Regions from separate parts of the Rhodoferax sp. GW821-FHT07F03 genome, predicted to be linked through region 1. Evidence: predicted binding sites of a transcription regulator. Region 1 holds the regulator's gene; each other region holds the start of a gene.
The links. Region 1 encodes LexA, which represses DNA repair genes until DNA is damaged. Its sites were predicted from a motif close to ACTGTATNNNNATACAGT; they were not measured.
Positions count from the first base shown of each region.

Region 2: the regulator LexA is predicted to act here: its motif matches at 5,506-5,523, upstream of imuA (translesion DNA synthesis-associated protein ImuA).
Region 3: the regulator LexA is predicted to act here: its motif matches at 4,126-4,143, upstream of recA (recombinase RecA).

Region 1 is NZ_JBWKQM010000019.1:36,900-44,776, reverse strand. Features, by position in the region: gene AC07R0_RS24040 (MotA/TolQ/ExbB proton channel family protein) at 292-924, shown strand; gene AC07R0_RS24035 (ExbD/TolR family protein) at 931-1,347, shown strand; gene lpxK (tetraacyldisaccharide 4'-kinase) at 1,352-2,377, shown strand; gene AC07R0_RS24025 (Trm112 family protein) at 2,397-2,579, shown strand; gene kdsB (3-deoxy-manno-octulosonate cytidylyltransferase) at 2,576-3,331, shown strand; gene adk (adenylate kinase) at 3,423-4,079, shown strand; gene AC07R0_RS24010 (asparaginase) at 4,131-5,153, opposite strand; gene lexA (transcriptional repressor LexA) at 5,252-5,917, shown strand; gene AC07R0_RS24000 (hypothetical protein) at 6,004-6,342, shown strand; gene AC07R0_RS23995 (D-2-hydroxyacid dehydrogenase family protein) at 6,427-7,434, shown strand; gene AC07R0_RS23990 (tetratricopeptide repeat protein) at 7,542-7,877, opposite strand, start outside.
Region 2 is NZ_JBWKQM010000005.1:214,890-222,766, reverse strand. Features, by position in the region: gene ppk1 (polyphosphate kinase 1) at 1-82, opposite strand, end outside; gene AC07R0_RS09185 (error-prone DNA polymerase) at 299-3,472, opposite strand; gene AC07R0_RS09180 (Y-family DNA polymerase) at 3,465-4,814, opposite strand; gene imuA (translesion DNA synthesis-associated protein ImuA) at 4,774-5,487, opposite strand; gene AC07R0_RS09170 (SulP family inorganic anion transporter) at 5,616-7,268, shown strand; gene dnaE (DNA polymerase III subunit alpha) at 7,326-7,877, opposite strand, start outside.
Region 3 is NZ_JBWKQM010000007.1:203,602-211,478, forward strand. Features, by position in the region: gene sucD (succinate--CoA ligase subunit alpha) at 1-130, opposite strand, end outside; gene sucC (ADP-forming succinate--CoA ligase subunit beta) at 154-1,320, opposite strand; gene argC (N-acetyl-gamma-glutamyl-phosphate reductase) at 1,446-2,357, shown strand; gene recX (recombination regulator RecX) at 2,438-2,902, opposite strand; gene recA (recombinase RecA) at 2,957-4,060, opposite strand; gene AC07R0_RS12585 (MarR family winged helix-turn-helix transcriptional regulator) at 4,208-4,681, shown strand; gene AC07R0_RS12590 (response regulator) at 4,716-5,390, shown strand; gene fusA (elongation factor G) at 5,820-7,826, shown strand; gene AC07R0_RS12600 (GNAT family N-acetyltransferase) at 7,868-7,877, opposite strand, start outside.

The DNA of each region.
Region 1 (7,877 bases):
GGCGCAGCAAGGGCCAAGCAAACCCATCGAATTTCAAAAAAACCCGCGGGAAACGCTGAATTTGTGTGGTAAGTGATTGATTTCACTGAATTTTTTTCTGCTTAAATTTTCATCGAAGTGTCACGGACCCGCATGGATGCTGGATTTCGGCGCGGTGACTACAAGTTCTTCACAAAGTTATCCACAGGAAATGTGGGTGGCTCGGGGGTTTAAACAGATACTGAACAAATCGCGGATGTCGCAAGCGGCTAAGCCATAATCGCAAAGAATCTATCAGCGCGGAGAGCCATATTGTTTTCGATCATACAAGCCGCAGGCTGGCCCATCTGGCCCCTCGTAGCCTGCTCCATCCTGGCGCTGGCCCTGGTTATTGAACGCTTTCTCAGCCTCAAGACCGCCAAAATCGTCCCTCCAAAACTTCTTGACGAGGTGCTGGCCGTATCCCAGGTCACGCTGCCTGCACCGGGCGTGGTGAACCAACTGGCGCAAAACTCGCTGCTGGGCGAAGTGCTGGCCAGCGGTATGCGCGTACTGCACACCCACCCACGCTGCAGCGATGAAGACATCCGCACAGCTATGGAAAGCTCTGGCCGCTCGGTCGCCCACAAGCTGGAGAAATACCTCAGCGCCCTGGCCACCATCGCTTCGGCAGCGCCGCTGCTGGGCCTGCTGGGCACGGTAATCGGCATGATCGACATCTTTGGTTCGCAAACCGGCGGCGGCAGCTCGGGCGGCAACCCGGCCCAGCTGGCGCACGGCATCTCGGTGGCGCTGTACAACACGGCATTCGGCCTGATGGTGGCGATCCCCTCGCTGATCTTCTGGCGCTATTTCCGCGCCCGCGTGGACGAGTACCTGCTGGCGCTGGAAATGGCCGCCGACCAGTTTGCCCGCCACCTGAGCTCGGTACGCAAGCGGAGCTGACAGGCTATGAACTTCCGCCACCGCCACCGGGAAGAGCCCGAAATCAACCTGATCCCGTTCATCGACGTTCTGCTGGTGGTGCTGATCTTCTTGATGCTGTCCACCACCTACAGCAAATTCACCGAGCTGCAGGTCAAGCTGCCGGTAGCCAATGCCGATGCGCAGCGCGACTACCCCAAGGAAATCATCGTCGCCGTCAGCAGCGACGGGCGTTACGCGGTGAACAAGAGCGCAGTGGAAGGCCGCAGCATCGACGTGATCTCGCAAGCCCTGGCCAATGCGGCCCGGGGCGGCAAAGACATGGTGGTCATCATCAGCGCCGATGCCAGCGCCACCCACCAGTCGGTCATCACCGTGATGGAGGCCGCGCGCCGCGCAGGCCTGAACCAGATCACGTTTGCCACCCAATCCACGCCCAAATAAGCCCATGGCCGAGGGCATGGAGGGCTGGCTGCTGCGCACCTGGCGCACGCGCGGGCCCCTGGCCTGGCTGCTCTGGCCGCTGTCACTGCTGTATGGCCTGCTGCACGCCTTGCGCAAGCTGCTGTACCGCACGGGCTGGCTTACCTCCGGCAGCCTGCAGGTACCGGTCGTCGTGGTCGGCAACGTGGTCGCTGGCGGCTCGGGCAAAACCCCGGTGGTAATGGCCCTGGCCCAGCATTGGACAGCGCGTGGCATTGCGGTCGGCGTGGTGTCCCGTGGCTATGGTCGCAACATCCAGGACGGCCAGGACTGCCGCGAGGTGCACGCCGACAGCCTGCCCAGCGAAGTGGGCGACGAGCCCGCCCTGGTGCGCCGCAGCTGCCAGGTGCCGGTGTTCGTGGCGCGCAAACGCCTGGATGCGGCCCAGGCCCTGCTGGCGGCCTATCCACACACCCAGTTGATACTCTGCGACGACGGCCTGCAGCATTACGCGCTGCGGCGCGATCTGGAAATCTGCATTTTTGACGACCGGGGCGTGGGCAATGGCTTTCTGCTGCCTGCGGGCCCGCTGCGCGAACCCTGGCCGCGCCCCGTGGACCTGGTACTGCACACCGGCCAGCACCCGGCATTCGCCGGCTTTCGGGCGCAACGCCGGCTGGCCGACTATGCGCTGCAGGCCGACGGCACGCGGCGCCCGCTGTCCAGCCTGCAGGCCACGCCCCTGCACGCCGTGGCAGCCATCGCCCAGCCAGACCATTTTTTCACCATGCTGCGGGCGGCCGGCCTGCAGCTCGCACAGACCCAGGCCTTGCCGGATCACTACAATTTTGATAGCTGGCGGCGCACGAATTACCTGCGCGAGACCGTGATTTGCACAGAGAAAGATGCCGTCAAGCTATGGCGGCACCAGCCGGATGCATGGGCCGTCCCCCTCGTGCTGGAGCTGGACGCCGGCTTTCTGGCCGCGCTCGACCAGCGCGTCGATCCCTGGCTATCATCGCCCCCTGGCCGCATTTCTGCGGCAACCTAATACCGACTGAGATTTCCCCATGGATAGCAAACTTCTGGAGCTGCTCGTCTGCCCCGTCACCAAGGGCCCGCTGCAATACGACCGCGAAAAGCAAGAGCTGGTCTCGCGCAGCGCCCGCCTGGCCTACCCGGTGCGCGACGGCATTCCTATCCTGCTGGAAAACGAAGCCCGCACCCTGAGCGACGAGGAGCTGGGCCTGTGAGCTTCACCGTATTGATCCCGGCCCGCATGGCCTCCACCCGCCTGCCCAACAAGCCCCTGGCGGCTCTGGGCGACGCACCCATGGTGGTGCGGGTTGCCCAGCGCGCCATGCAGTCCCAGGCCCAACGCACCGTGGTGGCCTGCGACAGCCCGGCCATCCTGGCCGCCTGCCAGGCCCATGGCGTGGAAGCCATCCTGACCCGCGACGACCACCCTTCCGGCAGCGACCGCCTGGCCGAAGCCTGCGAGCTGCTCGGCCTGGCTGACGACGCCATCGTGGTCAATGTGCAGGGCGACGAGCCGCTGATCGACCCGGCCCTGATCAACGAAGTCGGCGCCTTGTTGCAGCAACGCCCGCAGGCCAGCATGGGCACTGCCGCCCACGCCATCGCCAGCCTGGCCGACTTCTGCAACCCGAATGTAGTCAAGGTGGTGCTGGACGCCCAGCAGCACGCGCTGTACTTCAGCCGCGCACCCATCGCCTGGTGGCGCGACGGCACCACGGCAGAGCGCAGCTTCACAGCCCTGCCCGACCCGGCGCCGCTGCGCCACATCGGCATCTACGCCTACCGGGTCGGCTTCTTGCGGTTGTTTCCGACCCTGCCGCAGGCGCCGATCGAGGTCACTGAAGCCCTGGAACAGCTGCGCGCCATGTGGCACGGCCACCGTATTGCGGTCCATGTCACGGCCCATGCGCCCGGCGCAGGCGTGGACACGCCTGACGACCTGGAACGCGTAAGCAAACTGTACTGAAGCCTCTGGTATCCTCCAGCGCAATGAAGCGTTGCGGCCAACTCGTGTGGCCAGCAACGCCACGTGGTTTTAAATACTCCGAGGAACTTCCATGAGACTAATTTTGTTGGGTGCACCCGGTGCCGGCAAAGGCACGCAAGCAACTTTTATCTGCCAAAAATACGGCATCCCACAAATCTCTACCGGTGACATGCTGCGCGCTGCCGTCAAGGCAGGCACCCCCTTGGGCCAGCAAGCCGATGCAGTCATGAAGTCCGGCGGACTGGTCAGCGACGACCTCATCATCAACCTGGTGAAAGAACGCCTGACGCAGCCCGATTGCGCCAACGGCTGCCTGTTCGACGGCTTCCCCCGCACCCTGCCCCAGGCAGACGCCATGAAGGCCGCTGGCGTGAAGCTGGACTACGTGCTGGAAATCGATGTGCCGTTCGACGCCATCATCGAACGCATGAGCGGTCGCCGCTCGCACCCCGCATCAGGTCGCACCTACCACGTCAAGTTCAACCCGCCCAAGGTCGAAGGCCTGGACGACGTCACCGGCGAACCACTGATCCAGCGCGATGACGACAAGGAAGAAACCGTGCGCAAGCGCCTGGAGGTGTACAGCGCCCAAACGCGCCCGCTAGTGGACTACTACTCCAGCTGGGCCCGCAACGAACCCAGCCTGGCCCCCAAGTACCGCGCCATCAGCGGCACCGGCAGCGTGGACGAAATCACCGCACGGGCTTTTGCCGCATTGGCCAGTTAAGCCCTGATACAGCTTTGTTAAAGGCCGCCAGGCATGCCTGGCGGCCTTTTTTCATGCAGCGGCCAGCAGCGCCAGCATCAGCGCAATACGCGCCTTCACTGGCGACAGACCTTGCGCGTCGGCAATGGCATCGGCCGACGTGGCCAACACCCGGCCAAACACGCAGCGCGTGGCGCGCAGTACCGCCACACCCGCCGCCATGGCCCGCAGCAGGGCCGCTTGCAGATCCACATGCAAAGTACCGTTACCGGTACCAGCCACCACGACGCCGGAAACCCCCTGGGCCACCAGAGCATCCACCACCATGCCGCCGGCACCGGCATAGTTCAAGACGATTTCCACGCGCGGCCAATCCCCAGCAGCCGACTCCGTCAACACTCTATTTTTGATAGCTACTTGCGCAGATTCCGCCTGCGCTACAGGCCTGTTTTTCATATGGAATTCAGGTACCGTAGGCCAAGGCCGCAACAGGCGTACCCGCCCCTCTTCCACCAGACCGACCAGGCCCGCTTCGCCAGACGAAAACGCATCCACCTTGTAGCTGTGCACCTTCTGCACATCCAGCGCGCTGTGGATGTTGCCGGCGCACACGGCCACTACCCCCTGGGCTCCCGGCGTTGACGCCACCACGACGGCATCCAGCAGGTTCTGCGGCCCATCTGGCACCAGTGCTGTGGACGGGCGCATGGCGCAGGTCAGCACCACCGGCTTGGTGGGCTGCAGCACAGCCTGCAGGAAATACGCCGTCTCTTCCAGCGTATCGGTACCGTGGGTGATGATGATGCCAGCCACGTCGGCTTGCTCCAGCCAGTAGGCGCAGCGCCGTGCCAGCTGCTGCCACAGGACAAAGCCCATGTCCTTGCTGTCCACCTGCGCAACCTGTTCGGCCACGAACTCCACACCTGTACCCTGAAAGGCCGCCACCGGCCCCAGCAATTGCTCCACACCCACCTCGCCAGCGGTGTAGCCAATGTTGTCACCGGCGCTGGTAGCACGTCCGGCAATCGTACCGCCGGTGCCCAACACCACGATCTTGGCAGGGCTGGAGCCCGCCGCATTTGTATTTACCGCCATGGCTTGCAAACTTTCAAAAACTGGTTAAAAATACAGCTACTGGATATTAAAACAGCCATCTAAACCGCTATCCACACCGCCACGTACCGGAGTCACCCATGGATCTGCCCACGTTTTCCGCCAAACTCACCGCCCGCCAGCAGCAGATTCTGGACCTGATCCAGTCCGCCATCGCCCGCACCGGCGCCCCCCCCACCCGGGCCGAAATCGCCAGCACCCTGGGCTTCAAGTCGGCCAACGCCGCTGAAGAACATTTGCAGGCCCTGGCCCGCAAAGGCGCCATCGAATTGGTCAGCGGCACCTCGCGCGGCATCCGCCTCAAGACCGACACCCTGCGCTCCATCAATGAATCACGCTTCCAGCACACGCTCAGCCAGTTGGCCCTGCCCCTGATTGGCCGTGTTGCTGCCGGCTCCCCGATTTTGGCGCAGGAACACATCGACCAAACCTACCATGTGGAAAGCAGCATGTTCCGCTACAAGCCCGATTACCTGCTCAAGGTGCGCGGCATGTCTATGCGCGACATCGGCATCCTGGACGGTGACCTGCTCGCCGTCCAGTCGGCCAACGACGCCAAAAACGGCCAAATCGTCGTCGCCCGCATTGGCGATGAAGTCACCGTCAAGCGCTTCCGCCGCAACCAGGAACTGATTGAGCTGCTGCCCGAAAACCCCGACTACTCCACCATCGTGGTCGCGCCGGGTGAAAACTTCGCCATCGAAGGCCTGGCCGTGGGGCTGATACGCAATACCTTGCTGAACTGATACAGCCACATAGTCTGCTGAGTTGGCCCCGTGCCGCGCGCCAACCTGTTCCGTGTCCATCGCCAAACAAGCTGAGGGAGTTTCATATGGGAATCGCATCGTTTTCGTCTATTGACCTGCTGGGTTCTTTCCAGGGCTTGGTCGGCTGGCTCATTGCAGGCAGCAGCTCCCGGCGTATGCCGCGCGCCGGGGTGACATCACGCACCAATGTCTGCGCCCCTTACACCGCCACGGGCGCCTTGCGTCCTGCCGCCTACCCACAAGCCACACCACAGCGGCCGCTGCGCGTACTCCGCGTCATGGACGCGCAGCCGTCCGGTGTGGGCCGCATGCGCATCTCGGGCCGCATGGCCGATGTTTGCGCCGAGCTGGACCGCTTGGCCGCCCTGGAAGCGGCCCCTCGGGCGAACGCCTTGCTGCAGTAAAACCTCTGTATTTGGGGCCTCACCGGCCCGGCGCAGGCAGACAGCAAATGCTGGGTGGTCTTTGCGCCAAGGCACAATGCGGGGATGAACATCGTGATCCTCGACGACTACCAAGATGCGGTGCGCAAACTCGATTGCGCCACCAAGCTGGAACCCTATGCAGCCAAGGTCTACACCAACACCGTCAAAGGCTTGGGCCAGCTCTCCGTCCGGCTCAAAGACGCTGACATCATTGTGTTGATCCGCGAGCGCACGCAACTCAACCGCCAGCTGATCGAAAAGCTCCCCCGCCTGAAGATGATTGCCCAAACCGGGCGTATCGGCGCCCACGTGGATATAGCCGCCTGTACCGAACGCGGCATTGCTGTGGCCGAAGGCGTGGGCTCACCCACGGCGCCGGCCGAGTTGACCTGGGCGCTGATCATGGCTGCCACCCGCCGTCTGCCGCACTACATCAGCAACCTGAAGCATGGCGTCTGGCAGCAGTCGGGCCTGAAAACCGCCTCTATGCCACCTAATTTCGGCATGGGCACCCTGCTCAAGGGCAAGACCATGGGTATCTGGGGCTATGGCCGCATAGGCCAGATCGTCACCGGGTACGCACGCGCATTTGGCATGCGGGTTCTGGTCTGGGGTCGTGACACCTCGCGTGCACGGGCGCTGACCGATGGCGTGGAGGTAACGTCAAGTAAAGACGACCTGTTCATGCAATCAGACGTGCTGTCCCTGCACCTGCGTTTGAACGACGAAACCCGGGGCATCGTCACACTGGAAGACCTATCCCACATGAAGCCCACATCCCTGCTGGTAAATACCTCGCGCGCCGAACTGATCGAGCCCGACGCCCTGCTGGCCGGCCTGAACCGGGGCCACCCCGGCATGGCCGCCGTGGACGTATTTGAAAGCGAGCCGATTCTGCAAGGCCACGCGCTGCTGCGGCTGGAGAACTGCATCTGCACACCACATATCGGCTATGTGGAACAAAACAGCTACGAGATGTACTTCAATGCCGCGTTTGACAATGTGCTGAATTTCATCAAGGGCACGCCGACCAATATCGTCAACCCCGGGGCTTTGCAAGTGCGCCGCTAAGTCACAGCTTGCCAATCCATCAAAAAAGGCCTGCCGCTATTTGATTCATAGCGTCAGGCCTTTTTATATGCAAGAGCACTGCAACTCTTGCCTGCGAACCGATGGACTTACTTGTTCTTCGGCGCAATCTTGGCTTCTACCTGTGGATCAAAAAGATCAAACTCCAGTAAATGGCTGTTTGGTGCAGGAGTGGGTGCCGACGAAGGCGGTGGCACCGTGGGAGCGGGCTCGTCGTCAACTTCAAAGTCCAAGCTGGGCGGTACCGACTCTCGGGGTTCCTGCGTATCGGGGGCAACCGGCCGTTGCTCCATGGCCGCAAGTTCGGAATTGGAGAAATCCAGATCCAGGTCAAGATCCAGATCCACCGGGGTTTTCTCGACCGCAGCTTCTTCCACATCGTCCGGCACATCGTCCAGGGTCGCCACAGCCGACTCCGGCATCAA
Region 2 (7,877 bases), on a different contig from region 1:
CCAGGATGCTGTGGTCGCGGTCCAGCAAGGGCACGGCAGGCAAATTGGCGGAAGCAGCGGGAGGTTTTTTATGCTGAGACATCAGGTCTTTATAGAGGCTATACAAGGCACGCGGCGCGCGATGCTAATCGCAAGTGTCCCCTCATTTGATGACAGTAATGTGTCAATCCAATGACGACACAAAGCACTAGCCTCTGCAATATTTTTGATAGCAAAAACAGCATAGCCATTTATGCTTTTAGCGCAGGTATTGTCTGCGCTAGGCGCCATCATTTTGATAGCATTTTTTGTATAAGCATCAATGGAAATCTCGGCTGCTGGTGGTCAGTTCACCCAGCAGATGGCTGGCGTCGCGCAAATGCTGCGCCAGCAGGTGGCGTACTTCGCCCACGCGTTGCCACTGGCCGTAGACCGCCAGCAATTGGGAGTGCAGCAGCTGCGTCCGTTGGCTATCGCGCAGACTCTTGCGCACGATCACGTTGACGCTGCCGGTTTCGTCCTCCAGCGTCACGAACACAATGCCCTTGGCCGTGCCCGGCTGCTGCCGCACAGTGACCAGGCCGCAGGCGCGCACCACGCGGCCCGTCGCCGCCTCGGGCAGCGCAAACAGCTCTGCGGCCGAGAGCAGGCGTTTGCTGCGCAAATACGGCCGCAGCAGGGCCACCGGGTGGCGCCGCAGCGTCATGCCCAGCGCTGCGTAGTCCCAAACGATTTCTTCGGACTCAGGGGCTGCCTCCAGCGCCAGCAGATCCTCATATACCGGTGCATCGCGCAGCAACGCTGGTGTGGCGTGCAGGGCCGACGCGTCCCACACCTGCTGGCGCCTATGGCCCGACAGGCTGGCCAGCGCATCGGCACGGGCCAACGCGTTCAGCGTGGCGGCATCCAGTTGGGCGCGCAGGGCCAGGTCTTCGGTGTTATGGAACGGCTGGGCGGCACGCGCCTCCATCAGACGCTGCATCGGCTTCTGCGACACGCCAGACACCAGGCGCAGCCCCAGACGTACCGCAGGTTGCGGCAACCGGCCCGGCTGCAGCGGCCCACCGCTCTCCAGCGTGCAGTCCCAGTCGCTATGCGTCACGTCCGCCGGCCGAACCTCGACACCGTGACGCTGCGCGTCCTGTACCAGCTGCGACGGGCCGTAAAAGCCCATGGGCAGCGAGTTCAGCATGGCCGCCAGAAAGCAGGCCGGCTCGTGGCATTTCATCCAGGCGCTGTCGTAGACCAGCAGCGCAAAGCTGGCGGCATGGCTCTCAGGGAAGCCATAGTCGCCAAAGCCCTGCATCTGACGGAAGATGGCTTCGGCGAACTCAGGTTCGTAGCCACGCGCAGCCATGCCATCCATGATGCGCTGGTGGAATTTCTCCAGCCCGCCCTTGCGCTTCCAGGCGGCCATGGCGCGACGCAGCTCGTCCGCCTCGCCGGCGCTGAAGCCGGCGGCGATCATCGCGATCTGCATCACCTGCTCCTGGAAGATCGGTACGCCCTTCGTGCGCTCCAGCGCCGGACGCAGCTTCTCATTCGGCAAAGTTTCGGGCTCCAGCCCCTGCCGCCGCCGCAGATACGGATGCACCATGCCGCCCTGTATCGGCCCGGGCCGCACGATGGCCACCTGCACCACCAGGTCGTAATACTCACGCGGCCGCAGCCGGGGCAGCATGCTCTGCTGGGCCCGTGATTCGATCTGGAACACGCCTATGGTGTCGGCGGCGCAGCACATGTCATAAGTGGCGTCGTCACCGTCCTTGATGTGCTGCCGCGTAAAGGCATAGCCGCGCCACTGGCGGATGAAGTTCTGGCAGCGGTGCATAGCCGTCAGCATGCCGAGTGCCAACACGTCCACCTTCAGCAGGCCCAGTGCGTCAATGTCGTCCTTGTCCCATTCGATAGTGGTGCGCTCTTGCATGGACGCGTTGCGCACCGGCACGGTGGAGGTGAGTCGGTCGCCGGTCAGCACAAAACCACCGGTGTGCTGCGACAGATGGCGCGGAAAGCCGACCAGAGCCGGTGCCAGCTCCAGCAGCAGCGCGATGGCCTTGGCGGCCGGGTCGGCGCCGATTTCGCGCAGGCGCTCGGGCATAGCCTCGGGGTCGTCCCACCAGACATGGTTGTGGGCCAGTGCCTCCAGCATGTCCAGCGGCAAGCCCAGTGCCTTGCCCACGTCGCGGATCGCGCTGCGCGAGCGGTAGCTAACCACGGTGGCCGTCAGTGCCGCGCGGTGCCGACCGAAGCGGATGTACAGGTACTGGATGACCTCCTCGCGCCGCTCGTGCTCAAAGTCCACATCGATGTCCGGCGGCTCGTTACGCTCGCGGCTGATGAAGCGCTCGAACAGCAGGCTGCTGCGCATCGGGTCCACCTCGGTGACATGCAGACAGTAGCACACCACCGAATTGGCAGCCGAGCCCCGGCCCTGGCACAAGATGTCTTGGCTGCGCGCAAAGCGCACGATGTCGTAGACGGTCAAGAAATACTTCTCATAGCGCAGCTCGCCAATCAGCGCCAGCTCATGCTCCAGCCGCTGCAGCACACCGTCCGGCACGCCGCCCGGGTAGCGCTGGGCCGCACCGGCCAGCGCGCTGAGGCGCAAAAAGCTGGCCGGCGTGTGGCCCTGCGGCACCACCTCATGCGGGTACTCGTATTGCAGCTCATCCAGGTTGAAGGTACACAGCGCGGCAACCAGCAGGCTCTCCTGCAGCAGTTCGATCGGGTACAGGCCGGCCAGCCGCACGCGGGTGCGCAGATGGGCCTCGGCATTCGGCTCCAACGCAAAACCGCACTCAGCGATTGGTCGGCCCAACCGGACGGCGGTGATCACGTCATGCAGGCGCTTGCGCGAACGCACATGCATCAATGCCCCGCTGGCTGCCACCAGGCGCAAGCCACTGCGTTGGCCGACCTGCTGCAGCGTGTGCAGCCAGCGCGCATCGTCCATGCGCTGCAGCAATTCCACCGCGATCCAGCTGCGCTGCGGAAACAGGCGCTGCAGCCACTCGGCGCGGGCGCTGATGTGGTCTACATCCATTTCATCCATCCGGCGCTGCGGTGCGAACAAAGCCAGGCATTCATTCAATGCGCCAGCGTGGGCATCCCAATGCGCGGCATCCTGGCGGTAAGGGTCTTTTTCGGTGCGGCTGCCAGCGCGGCACCGTGTGATCCATTCACACAGCTGGCCGTAACCACGCCGGTTGCGCGCCAGCAGTACCAGCGTACCGCCGCCCTCCCCCTGCAGTGTGAATTCGGCGCCGATCAGCAGATGCAGCGGCGTGCCGCGCGCCGCCACATGGGCTCGCACCACGCCGGCCACCGAACATTCGTCGGTGATCGCCAAAGCCGTGTAACCCAGCTTGAGGGCGCGCGCCACCAACTCCTGCGGGTGCGAGGCCCCGCGCTGGAAACTGAAGTTGCTCAGGCAGTGCAGCTCGGCATAACCCGGCAAGGCCGTGGTGTTGGAGGTGGCGCGGCTATCCATACACACCGTGCAGATACCAGCCCATCGCACCGCGCAGACGTTCGCGGTATACCCAGAGCAGGCCCGATGTCGCGCTGTGGGCGATGAAATAGTCGCGCAAGGTCAGGTCGCCCCCGTGCCCGTCCCCCTGCCCATCCCACCAGCCGGACTCAATACGCTCCGGCCCGGCCAGCAGGGTTAGCGGGCCCTGGTACACCGGCCGGTGGCCGTCCATGCCCAGCGGCAGCGGGCTGCGCAGTATCCAGGGCGGGTGCGAGGCCTGGGCCGGGTCCGGCGTGATTGGCTTGCCGGCCGCCGCAGTGCTGGCCGCGGCCCAGGTCTGCATGTGCTGCGGCCGGTGGTCGGCCACGGCCTGGGCACGCAGCACCTGCTGCGGCCCGAGCCGGGCGGCAACACGCTCGATGAACTGCTGCAGCGACTCACCGCGCACCTGGTCCCCCGGCAGCAGGCTCTGGCTGCCGACCTGCAGCCGCTCCACACCCAGCGCCTCCAGCGTGATGGCCACCACCGGTGCGGCCAGCGGGGTGTGGGCCAAATGCTCTGCCAGCAACTTGGCCAGGTGGGATGTATCGCGCGTGGCCTCGGCGGTGCGGACTTCCATAGACCCGGCCGCCGCCTCGCTACGGCGCTGCATATCGTGCTCCCAGTGCAGACGCACACCGATAGCGCCGCTTTGCCGCGCCTGCAGCCAGGCTTTCAGCTGCAGCAGCAGGCGCTGCACGCCAAACAACATGCCCTGCGCCACCTCGATGCGGCCGCTGAACTCCAGCCGCAGGCGGAACTGCTCGGGTAGCGCCACCCAGGGGTAGATTTCCGGCTTCAACCCGTACGCCCGGTCCAGTGCATCCAGCACGCCGGCACCAAAACGCCGCGACACGCCCGCGCGCGGCAACGCCCGCACCTGGCCCAGGCTGCGGCAGCCCAGGCGCTGCAGGGTCGGCAGATGGCGGGCCAGCGCCGCCAGGCAATGCAGCGGCAAGCTGTCCAGCGTGCTCTGCAAGGTCTGCGGTTTGCAGCCCGCCAGCGGGCCACTGTGCTGCTTCAGCAATGCCAATGCGCCCAACGCAGTAGGCGCCACCGCCAGATGGCAGTGTTGCCACAGCGCAGCCTGCTGCTGCACCGCCCGCACCAGATCGCGCTTGCCGTGGAACAGGCGCAGGCTGGCTTCTACCTCCAGCAGTACCGCCTGCTCCACCAGACAGACGCGCGGGCTGAACTGCAGCATCGCCCAGGCCAGGGCCTGCAGCAGCGCGCCGGTGTCCGCGATCGGGTCCGGCGCCGCCTCCGCTTCGGCTTTCGCCTCAAGCGGTGGTGGAAGGGGTGCGAGGGCGATCCACAGCATGGAGCGGGGCGAAAAAAGGCGCCGGCACCCGTGCCGGCTTCACCAGCGCCGGCGGTAGCGCCGGCAGCAACAGCAAGGGGCGGTCCAGCGTCGGGCCACGGCGCTTCAGGACGCTGATCTCCAGCCGGTGCCCGGGCGCACTGCCCATGCGGATACGCAGCGGCGCGGGCGAAGACGCGTCTTGCGCCAGCAGCGGGCGGAACGCGAACACCAGCGGTGCCTGCGCCTGGTTGGCGCTTTGCGCGGCCATGTGCAGGCGGCGCAGCTGGTCGGAGCGTGCATGGGCCAGCCAGACCAGCACAGCGCCTACATCGCGGCAGCGCAGCGCCTGCTCGGTGGCCCACAGCTGGTCTGCCGCGCGCTCGGCGTCGATGCGCAGCAGCGCATCCATGGCCAGGCCCTGGCAGGCCAGCGCCGGCATATTCGGCAGCAGCGGGCTGCCCACCAGCACCACCGTGCCGACCACCGCCCGCAGGGCCGGCAGCAGCAGGCGCCATTCGTGCACGCCGTGCTGGGCCTGCAGGATTTCCGTCAGGCTGCCGCAGGGCCAGCCGCTGCCGGGCAAGGCGGCATCCAGCAGCGCATGGCCGCTGGACACGGTGGCCGTGGCGCCCAGGCTCAACTCGCTGGCGCGCCAGACGGTGTCGAGAAAGGGAACGGTGTTGCCGGGCATGGGGTGTTTTCTCAGTTAACTGTTTAAATATACAGTATTTTGAATAGACTGGCAGCTTGTGGAAGCCTCTCAGGCCCAGGTGTGCTGCTGGTGTGTAATGGCGCTCCGCACACAGAAAGACACACTCCATGGGCCCGCAGGAACCAGCCATCCCTCCCCTACCCGGCAGCCCACTGCGCAATGCGGTCGCCGGTCTGTCCGTGGCCGGCTTGCTGATCCCCGAAGCCATTGCCTACGCGGGCATTGCCGGTGTGGCGCCGCAGCACGCCATTGTGTCCAGCGTGGCCGGGCTGCTGGCCTATGCCGCCCTGGGCGGTAGCCGGTATGCCATCGTGTCGCCCACTTCTTCGTCTGCCACCATCCTGGCCGCCGCGGTTGCCACGCTGGTGGCCGCGGGCTTCAACACCGCCAGCGCGCTGATGCTGTCATCGGCCATGGTGCTGCTGGTAGGCGCATTGTTTGCACTGAGTGCGGCCGCCCGCATAGGCCATCTGGCGGCCTTCATCTCGCGGCCGGTGCTGCGCGGCTTTGCCTTTGGCCTGGCCGTGACCATCGTCATCAAACAGCTGCCGCATATCGCGGGCGTGGCCGCGCATGGCACAAGCGCCCCCCAGATTCTGTGGCAGCTGCTGCGGGACCTACCGGCCTGGAACCCCTGGACGCTGGGCCTGGGCTGCGGCGCCTATGTCTGCCTGCGGCTGCTGAAACGCATTGCCCTGTTTCCCGCCGCGTTGGCTGTGATGCTGCTGGGCATGGCGGCCGCTGCGCTGCTGGACCTGCCAGCGCACGGCGTGCCCCTGGTGGGCACCATTGACATGGGCCACATCCATCTGGCATGGCCGACGTTGGACCACAACGCCTGGCTGCGTGTGGCCGAGCTGGCGGTCCCGCTGGTGGTAATTCTGTACGCCGAGTCCTGGGGCTCCATACGTACGCTGGCGCTCAAGCACAACGACGTGGTGGAACCCAACCGCGAGCTGGCGGCCCTGGGCGCGGCCAATCTGGCGTCGGGCATCTTCCAGGGCTTGCCGGTGGGCGCCGGATTCTCTGCCAGCGCGGCCAACGAGGATGCTGGAGCGCAAGGCAAGTCCGCCGGTCTGCTGGCCGCCCTGGTCATTTTTGTGCTGGTGCTGCTGGCTGGCCCCTGGCTGGCCCTGCTGCCGCAGCCAGTGCTGGCCGCGGTGGTTGTGTCGGCCCTGACGCATGCGCTCAACCCGCGCCCCTTGCTGACCCTGTGGCGCCTGGGGCGGGACGAGGTACTGGCCATTTGCGCCGTGCTGGCCGTCATCGCCCTGGGGGTGCTACAAGGCATGCTGCTGGCCGTGCTGCTGTCCATCGTGGCGGCCGTGCGGCGCTTTTCACAAACGCGGGTCAGCGTGCTGGGCGAGCTGCCGGGCACGCATGACTTCATCGATGCGGCCCGCCACCCGGAAGCCCGGCTGCACCCTGGCGTACTGGTGGTGCGCCCGGAGGCACCGCTGTTCTTTGCCAACGCCGAGCAGATCCTGGCCGAGGTGCGCCGGCTGGCCGAAGCCCAGGCGGCGCCGCTGACCATCGTGCTCAGCCTGGAGGAAAGCACCGACCTGGACAGCACCGCCGTGGAGACCCTGGCAGAGTTCCACAGCTGGGCCCTGCGCACAGGCCACCGCCTGCTGCTGGCCCGGGTGAAAGAAAGCGTGCGCGAGTTGCTGCTACGCGGGCCCGGCCCTAGCGCCAGCACCGTCTGCTTCTGGAGCGTGGCCGATGCGGTGCATGCGGCTATAGATAGAAACAGCCGCTAGCGCAGGCAATACCTGCGGCAGAAGCTATTCATTTAATAGCAAACTGCACCAGACGCCCTATTCCTCATAGGCCACCACGGCCTGCGCCGCCTGCGCCAGGCATTGGGCCAGTGCCGCATCGGTGGGGAAGAAACGGGCCTTGTCGCCCAGCAACAGGTCGGCCACGGCCACGCCCTGCGGGGTTTGGCGCTGTACCGACAGGCGCACCGGCAGGCCATGCACCACGTCGCCCTGTTCGGTGGTTTCACGTACCGGCGGGAAATCCTTCACCAGCTTGGCAATGTCCAGGCCGGAGCCGGTGGCGTTCGGTGGCAGCTGCAGACGCAGGAACTTAGCGTAGCGGCAACGCGCGGTGGCCAGGCTCCAGGCTTCGGTAATGCTCATCTGCAGGCCACCGCCGCCGAAGCGGTCGGTTTGCACCTTGCCCATGGCGATGATGAGTTCGTCGTCCTTGAACAGGTCTTTGTTGGCCTGCATCAATGCATCGCTGACGCGGGCGTCGATCATTGCGGAGCCGTCGTCCAGCCGGAACAGGCCCAGCTTGCCGCGCTGGCCGTTGATAACGCGCAGGTCACTGATGATGCCGGCCAGCATGACGATGTCGCGGCT
Region 3 (7,877 bases), on a different contig from region 1:
GGTTCACACCCGCGACGAAAGCGTTTTTACCGTTGGCGTATTCCTGGCACTTTTCAGTGTGGAACTGGCCGGTCTTGCCGGTAATACCTTGGGTGATGACTTTGGTGTCTTTGTTGATAAAGATCGACATATTGGTTCCTTAGCGGGCGGTCTTTAACGTGCTTTTACGGCTGCGACAACTTTTTCGGCCGCTTCAGCCATGCTGTCCGCACTGATGATGGGCAGACCGGACTCGGCCAGCATCTTCTTGCCCAGGTCTTCGTTGGTGCCCTTCATGCGCACGACCAGAGGCACAGACAGGTTCACTGCCTTGCAAGCCGTGATCACGCCGGTGGCGATGGTGTCGCACTTCATGATGCCGCCGAAGATGTTGACCATGATGGCCTCAACCTTCTTGTTCTTCAGCATGATCTTGAAGGCTTCGGTGACCTTCTCGGGAGTGGCACCGCCGCCCACGTCCAGGAAGTTGGCAGGCTCAGCGCCGTACAGCTTGATGGTGTCCATGGTGGCCATGGCCAGGCCGGCGCCGTTCACCAGGCAACCAATGTTGCCGTCCAGGCTGATGTAGGCCAGGTCGAACTTGGAGGCTTCCACTTCGGCAGCGTCTTCTTCGTCCAGATCGCGGTAGGCGACGATTTCTGGGTGGCGGAACAGCGCATTTGGGTCGAAATTGAACTTGGCGTCCAGGGCCATCAGGTTGCCCTTGGAGTCGCAGTTCAACGGGTTGATTTCCACCAAGGACGCATCGGTGTCCATGTAGCACTTGTAGATCTTGGCGAAGATGTCTACAGCTTGGTCAATGGACACGCCGGTCAAGCCGATGGCTGCAGCCACCTTCTTGCTCTGCTCGGGGGTAATGCCGGTCAGCGGGTCGATCATCTCGGTGACGATTTTCTCGGGCGTGGAATGCGCCACTTCCTCGATGTCCATACCGCCTTCGCTGGAAGCGATCAGGGCCACCTTCTGCGTGGCGCGGTCGGTCACCAGGGACACATACAGTTCGTTCTTAATGTCGGCGCCGTCTTCGATGTACAGACGGCGAACTTTCTGGCCTTCAGGACCGGTCTGGTGCGTCTTCAGCTGCATGCCCAGGATTTCACCGGCCAGCTTCTTCACGTCGTCAATGGTCTTGGCAACCTTGACGCCGCCGCCCTTGCCACGTCCGCCAGCGTGGATCTGTGCCTTGACAACCCACACTGGGCCGCCGAGTTTTTGGGCGGCTTCCACCGCTTCTTGCACCGTGAATGCCGGAATGCCCTTCGGCACTGGCACACCAAAATTACGCAAGATTTCCTTGCCTTGGTATTCGTGAATCTTCATGAGGGCTCTCTCAGGAATGGATGGGGTTCTGCCCGTCTGTCTTGTATAAGACTTGCGAGCTGCGTTCTGTCAGCCCGCGAATGTATCATGCTGCAACGCACAACACCTTACAGCATAGGCTCACCATGTCCAAAGTCTTCATCGATGGCGAAGCCGGTACCACCGGTCTGCAAATCCGCGAACGCCTGCAATCCATGCCGCAGATTGAGCTGGTCAGCATCGCCCCCGAGCTGCGCAAAGACCCCGCAGCCAAGCGCGCGCTGATGGCCACGGTGGACCTGGTCATCCTCTGCCTGCACGACGATGCCGCCATTGAGTCGGTGGCCATGATCGACAGCCTGCCCGGCAAGAAACCCAAGATCATTGACGCTTCTACGGCCCACCGTACGGCGCCGGGCTGGGTCTTCGGCTTTCCCGAACTGGTAGCTGGGCAGCAAGAAGCCGTGGCACAGGCTGACCGCGTGGGCAACCCCGGCTGCTACGCCACCGGCGCGATTGCGCTGATACGCCCGCTGGTGGATGCCGGCCTGCTGGACCCCGACGCCGCGCTGGCACTGCCCTCGGTCAGCGGCTACTCGGGTGGCGGACGCAGCATGATCGAAGCCTATGAAAAGGGCGAAGCGCCGCTGTTTGAAATCTACGCGCTGGGCCTGCAGCACAAGCATCTGCCGGAAATCATGTGCTACACCGGCCTGACACGCCGGCCGATTTTTGTGCCGTCCGTGGGCAACTTCGCCCAGGGCATGCTGGTGCAGCTGCCGCTGCATCTGGACCTGCTGCCCGGTAAGCCCACCGGCCAAGACCTGCACAATGCATTGGCCAAGCACTACGCGGGCAGCGAATGGGTTACGGTTGAAGCCCCGGGCGACAGCGGCAAGCTGGACGCACTGGCGCTGGTCGATACCAACAAGATGGAGCTGCGCGTGTTCGCCAACGAAACCCACCGCCACGCGGTGCTGATCGCCCGGCTGGACAACCTGGGCAAGGGCGCCAGCGGTGCCGCAGTGCAAAACCTGAAGCTGATGCTGGGCCTGTAAAGCCCAGTTACTACACTTTTTATAGCTTCCAGCGCAGGTGGTATCTGCGCCAGCGGCCTAAAAAGCTTGTAAACCTATTCTCAGCAATCGTCGTCGCTGCCGGCCACCACGCGCCGCACGGCGTCCGATGAAAAGCCCCGCGCCAGCAAAAAGCGCTGCTGCTTGGCGCGTGCCGCAGCGTCCACCGGCGGGCTGCCGAACTTCTTGCGCCAGACTTCGCGGGCACGCTCCAGCTCCGTGGCTTGCAATCCGGCTACTGCATCCAGCACGGCAGACGGGTCCAGGCCCTTGCTTTGCAACTCCTGGCGAATGCGCGAGGCACCCAACTTGCCGGCGCGCCGGTACAGCACCGAATCCAACACGCGCTGTTCGTTGATGAAGCCCTTGGCCTGCAGCTCGTCCAGCGCCTGGGCCAGCTCGCCCGGGGTTTCTTCAAACGCCACGAGCTTGCGCTCCAGCTCTACCCGCGAATACTCGCGGCCGCTGAGCAGGCGCAGGGCACGGCCCTTGAGGCTGATGGGTGCGGTGGCCGATGGAAACGCCATGTGCTATCTCTTTAATAGCTGCCAGCGCAGGTACTAGCTGCGCTGGCAGGCACTTTATGCCTCAGCCTTGGCCTTCTTGCCTTCTTTCACTTCCTTGGCTTCTTCCACCACAGGGACCAGAGGAATGCCCAGGGACTCGCGCACCTTGTTCTCAATTTCGATCGACAGGCCGGGGTTCTCGCGCAGGAATTCGCGGGCGTTGTCGCGGCCCTGGCCGATTTTTTCGCCGTTGTAGGCATACCAGGCACCGGACTTTTCGATGATCTTGGCTTCCACGCCCATGTCGATGATTTCGCCATGGCGGCTGATGCCTTCGCCGAACAGGATATCGAACTCGGCCGTCTTGAACGGGGGCGCAACCTTGTTCTTCACCACCTTGACCTTGGTTTCGTTGCCGATGGAGTCGTCGCCCTTCTTGATGGTGCCGGTGCGGCGGATGTCCAGGCGCACCGAGGCGTAGAACTTCAGCGCATTGCCGCCGGTGGTGGTTTCGGGCGAGCCGAACATCACGCCGATCTTCATGCGGATCTGGTTGATGAAGATGACCATGCAGTTGGCCTTCTTGATGGTGGCGGTCAGCTTGCGCAGCGCCTGGCTCATCAAGCGGGCTTGCAGGCCGGGCAGGCTGTCGCCCATTTCGCCTTCCAGCTCGGCCTTGGGGGTCAGCGCCGCCACCGAGTCCACCACGATCAGGTCGATGGCACCGGAGCGCACCAGCGAATCAACGATTTCCAGGGCCTGTTCGCCGGTGTCGGGCTGGCTGATCAGCATTTCCTGCAGGTTCACGCCCAGGTTTTGCGCGTATTGGGTGTCGAGTGCGTGCTCGGCATCGACGAAGGCGCAGGTGCCGCCCAGCTTTTGCATCTCGGCAATCACCTGCAGGGTCAGCGTGGTTTTACCGCTGGACTCTGGGCCGTAGATTTCGATGACCCGGCCACGTGGCAGACCGCCGACGCCCAACGCCACGTCCAGGCCCAGCGAGCCGGTGGAAACCACCTGGATGTCCTCGATCACCTCGCCCTCGCCCAGGCGCATGATGGTGCCCTTGCCGAACTGCTTTTCAATCTGCGCCAGAGCGGCTTGCAGGGCTTTGGCTTTTTCAGCCAGGGCAGCGGGGGTGGGGGCGACAGCGGGAGCGCGAGCAGCGGTGGGGTTCATGGCGGTGTCTTTCAAAATCAAGGGTCACGAAGTGGTGGGCCTGCATGGCCTGCTATTAACAACAGGCTGGATGCTTGAACAGTAGTTTAAAGCGCCGTTTTAAACCTGCAAAGCATATTTTTAGTCAGTTTGCCTTACCATTAATCCATGGCTTCCATCACGACAGACCAGGCTTGGCGGGAAACCCATTTGGGGCGGCGGCTGGACGCTGCCCTGCGTCAGTTCGACGCGCGCGTGCTGGAGCTGATGGCGCGCAATATCGAGGTACCGCTGGCCCTGGGCAACCTGGCGGCGCGCGCGCAAGTGGGCGCCGCCCACATCCACATCACACGGCACCTGCCGCTGCAGGGCGCACGGCTGACCGAACTGGCCGCGCAGGCCGGCATAAGCAAACAGGCCATGGGCGACCTGGTGGACCAATGCGCCGCCTGGGGCATGGTGGCGCGCGAACCCGACCCGCTGGACGCCCGCGCCCGCCGGGTGGTGTTCACCGCCACCGGCCTGGCCTGGCTGCAGGCCTATCGCGACGCCGTGGCCCAGACAGAGGACGAATTCCGCGCTGCTGTCGGCCAGGACGTAGCGACGGTGGTCTCGCTGGGCCTAGAAGCCTACGCGGCCTAGAATTGGTCGAAGAAAACCTATAAAGGGGACACGTATGCGCATTCTCATTGCGGAAGACGACCAGGTATTGGCCGACGGCCTGTTGCGGGCGCTGCGGGCCTCAGGCGCGGCGGTGGACCATGTGTCCAGCGGCAGCGAAGCCGACGCTGCTCTGCTGACCAACCGCGAGTTCGACCTGCTGATACTAGACCTGGGCCTGCCCAAAATGCATGGGCTGGAGGTGCTGAAAAAGCTGCGCGCCCGCGGCTCCTCGCTGCCGGTGCTGATACTGACCGCTGCCGACAGCGTGGAAGAACGCGTCAAAGGCCTGGACTACGGCGCCGACGACTACATGGCCAAACCGTTTTCGCTACAGGAGCTGGAAGCCCGGGTGCGCGCCCTGGCGCGTCGCGGCGCAGGCGGCGCCAGCAGCAGCATCCAGCACGGCCCGCTGGTGTACGACCACGCAGGGCGTATGGCCACCATCGACGGCAAGCTGGTCGAGCTATCGGCCCGCGAACTGGGCCTGCTGGAGGTGCTGCTGCAGCGCGCCGGGCGGCTGGTCAGCAAGGAGCAGCTGATCGAGCGCCTGTGCGAATGGGGCGAAGAGGTCAGCGTCAACGCCATCGAGGTCTACATCTACCGGCTGCGCAAGAAGATCGAAAAAGGCCCGATCCGCATCGCCACCGTGCGCGGGCTGGGCTACTGCCTGGAAAAGATTACGCCGTAATGTGTGCCTTGAATGTTACATAGCACATTACTATTGAAACATAAGCACCCAAAGACAAAACCTACAGAAAATTTTATAATTGCGACCATGCACATGACCACCCAAGCTTTGATCCTCTAAAGACCTTCCGATTTTTCGGAGGGCTTATGCGCCTTGCCGGAACCCACACAACCCCGGCAATTTGCGCGGGGTTTTTTGTTTTCTGGACCCGTGTTTTTTAAGAAAGTTTCTATGCGTACCTTTGACAAGCTGATCGCCGCAATTCATCCGCACCAGTGGATGGTGGGCTTGCGCTCGTCCATTGGTGCCATCGCATCTGCGCAAGACATAAACCGCTAGCTGCGGGATTTTTTCAAGGTTGAGAAACAACCGTTGAAACCCCTGGCCAGCACCGTGCAGGCCAGGGGTTTTGTCTTTAAGGAACATAGTATGAACACGCGACAACTTCGCAATATCGGCATCATCGCCCACGTCGACGCTGGCAAGACCACCGTCAGCGAGCGGGTGCTGTTCACCACCGGCGAAATCCACCGGACCGGTGAGGTACACGACGGCAACACCACCATGGACTACGACCCGCAGGAGCGGGCGCGCGGCATCACCATCAACAGCGCCGCCACCACCGTGGCCTGGCGCGGCCACCAGATCAACCTGATCGACACGCCCGGCCACATCGACTTCAACATCGAAGTCAGCCGTTCGCTGCGCGTGCTCGACGGCGCGGTCGTGGTGTTTGACGGCGTAGCCGGCGTAGAGCCGCAAACCGAGACCAACTGGCGCCTGGCCGACCAATACCATGTGCCGCGCATTGCGCTGGTCAACAAGCTAGACCGCACCGGCGCGGATTTCGCGCGCGTGGTAGCGATGATGGCCGAGCGCCTGGGCGTCAAGCCCCTGGTGCTGCAGCTGCCCATAGGCACGGAAGCCGAGTTCAGCGACGTAGTCGATCTGCTGACCCAACAAGCCCTGACCTGGCCGCCCAATGCCCAAGGCAAACCGACGCTGGAACGCAGTGCCGTGCCCGCCTATATGCAGGCCGCCGTGGAGTCCGCGCGCCGCACCCTGATAGAGACCGCCGTGGAGCAAAACGACGCGCTGCTGACCGCCTATCTGAACGGTGAAGACATCTCGGAAGCGCAGCTGCGCGCCTGTATCCGCCAAGGCACACTGGCCGGCGCCTTTGTGCCCGTGCTGGGCGGCGCCGCGCTGAAGAACAAAGGCGTCGAGCCGCTGCTGGATGCGGTGGTGGACTACCTGCCCGCGCCCGAAGACCGCAACACCGACCTGCCACCCGGCGACGGCTTTGCTGCGCTGGTGTTCAAGGTGGTGCACGACGAACACGGCACGCTGAGCTATCTGCGCGTTTACCGTGGCGAAGCCCATGCGGGCAGCCAGGTACTGAACGCCAATACCGGCCAGCGCGAACGTCTGTCGCGCGTAGTGCAAATGCACGCGGACCGGCGTGAGGAGCTGGCACTGGCGCAAGCCGGTGACATCGTGGCCGTGGCAGGGCTCAAGGCCAGTAAGACCGGCCACACGCTGAGCGACCCCGCACAGCCCCTGGTGCTGGAGGAAATCCATGCGCCCGAACCTGTCATTTCGATGGCGGTGGAGCCGCACTCGCGCGACGAGCAAAACAACTTTTCGCGCGGCCTGCACACGCTGGTGGACGAAGACCCCAGCCTGCGCCTGGGCCAGGACGCCGACACAGGCCAGACCCTGCTGTCCGGCGTGGGCGAGCTGCAGCTGGAGGTGACGCTGGAAAAGCTGCGCAGCCGCTTCGGCGTGACGGTGCACATCGGCCCGCCCCAGGTAGCCATGCGCGAGACCATTGCGCGTGCGGCCAACGTGCGCTATCTGCACAAGAAGCAGAGCGGCGGCCCTGGCCAGTATGCGGAAGTGGCGCTACGCGTGGAGCCGCTGGAGCGCGGCGCAGGTCTGCGTTTTGAGAACGCCATCACCGGCGGTGTGATCCCCCGGGAATACATCCCCAGTGTGGAACAAGGCGTGCGGCGCGCGGCCCTGGCCGGCGTGCTGGCCGGCCACCCGGTGGTGGATCTGCTGGTCACGCTGGAAGATGGCAGCTTCCACGAGAAGGACTCGTCCACGCTGGCGTTTGAGGTAGCCGGTGCGGCCGCCTTCACCCAGGCGCTGCGCGAGGCCGGGCCGACGTTGCTGGAGCCAGTGATGGCCGTGGAGGTCACCACGCCCATGGACCACGTGGGCGATGTGATCGGCGACCTGAACCGCCGGCGCGGCCAGGTGCGCAGCCAGGACCAGCGCGGCAATGCGGCGATCGTGCGCGTCATGGTGCCGCTGCAGACGCTGTTTGGCTACATCGGCAGCCTGCGTGCGCTGACGGCCGGGCGGGCCAGCTACACCATGCAGTTCGACCACTACGCCGAAGCGCCACGGCAAGTGCCGGCCCACGCATGAGCTTGAAAAAGGCGAACCACAAGGTTCGCCTTTTCTATGCGTTAAGTCACG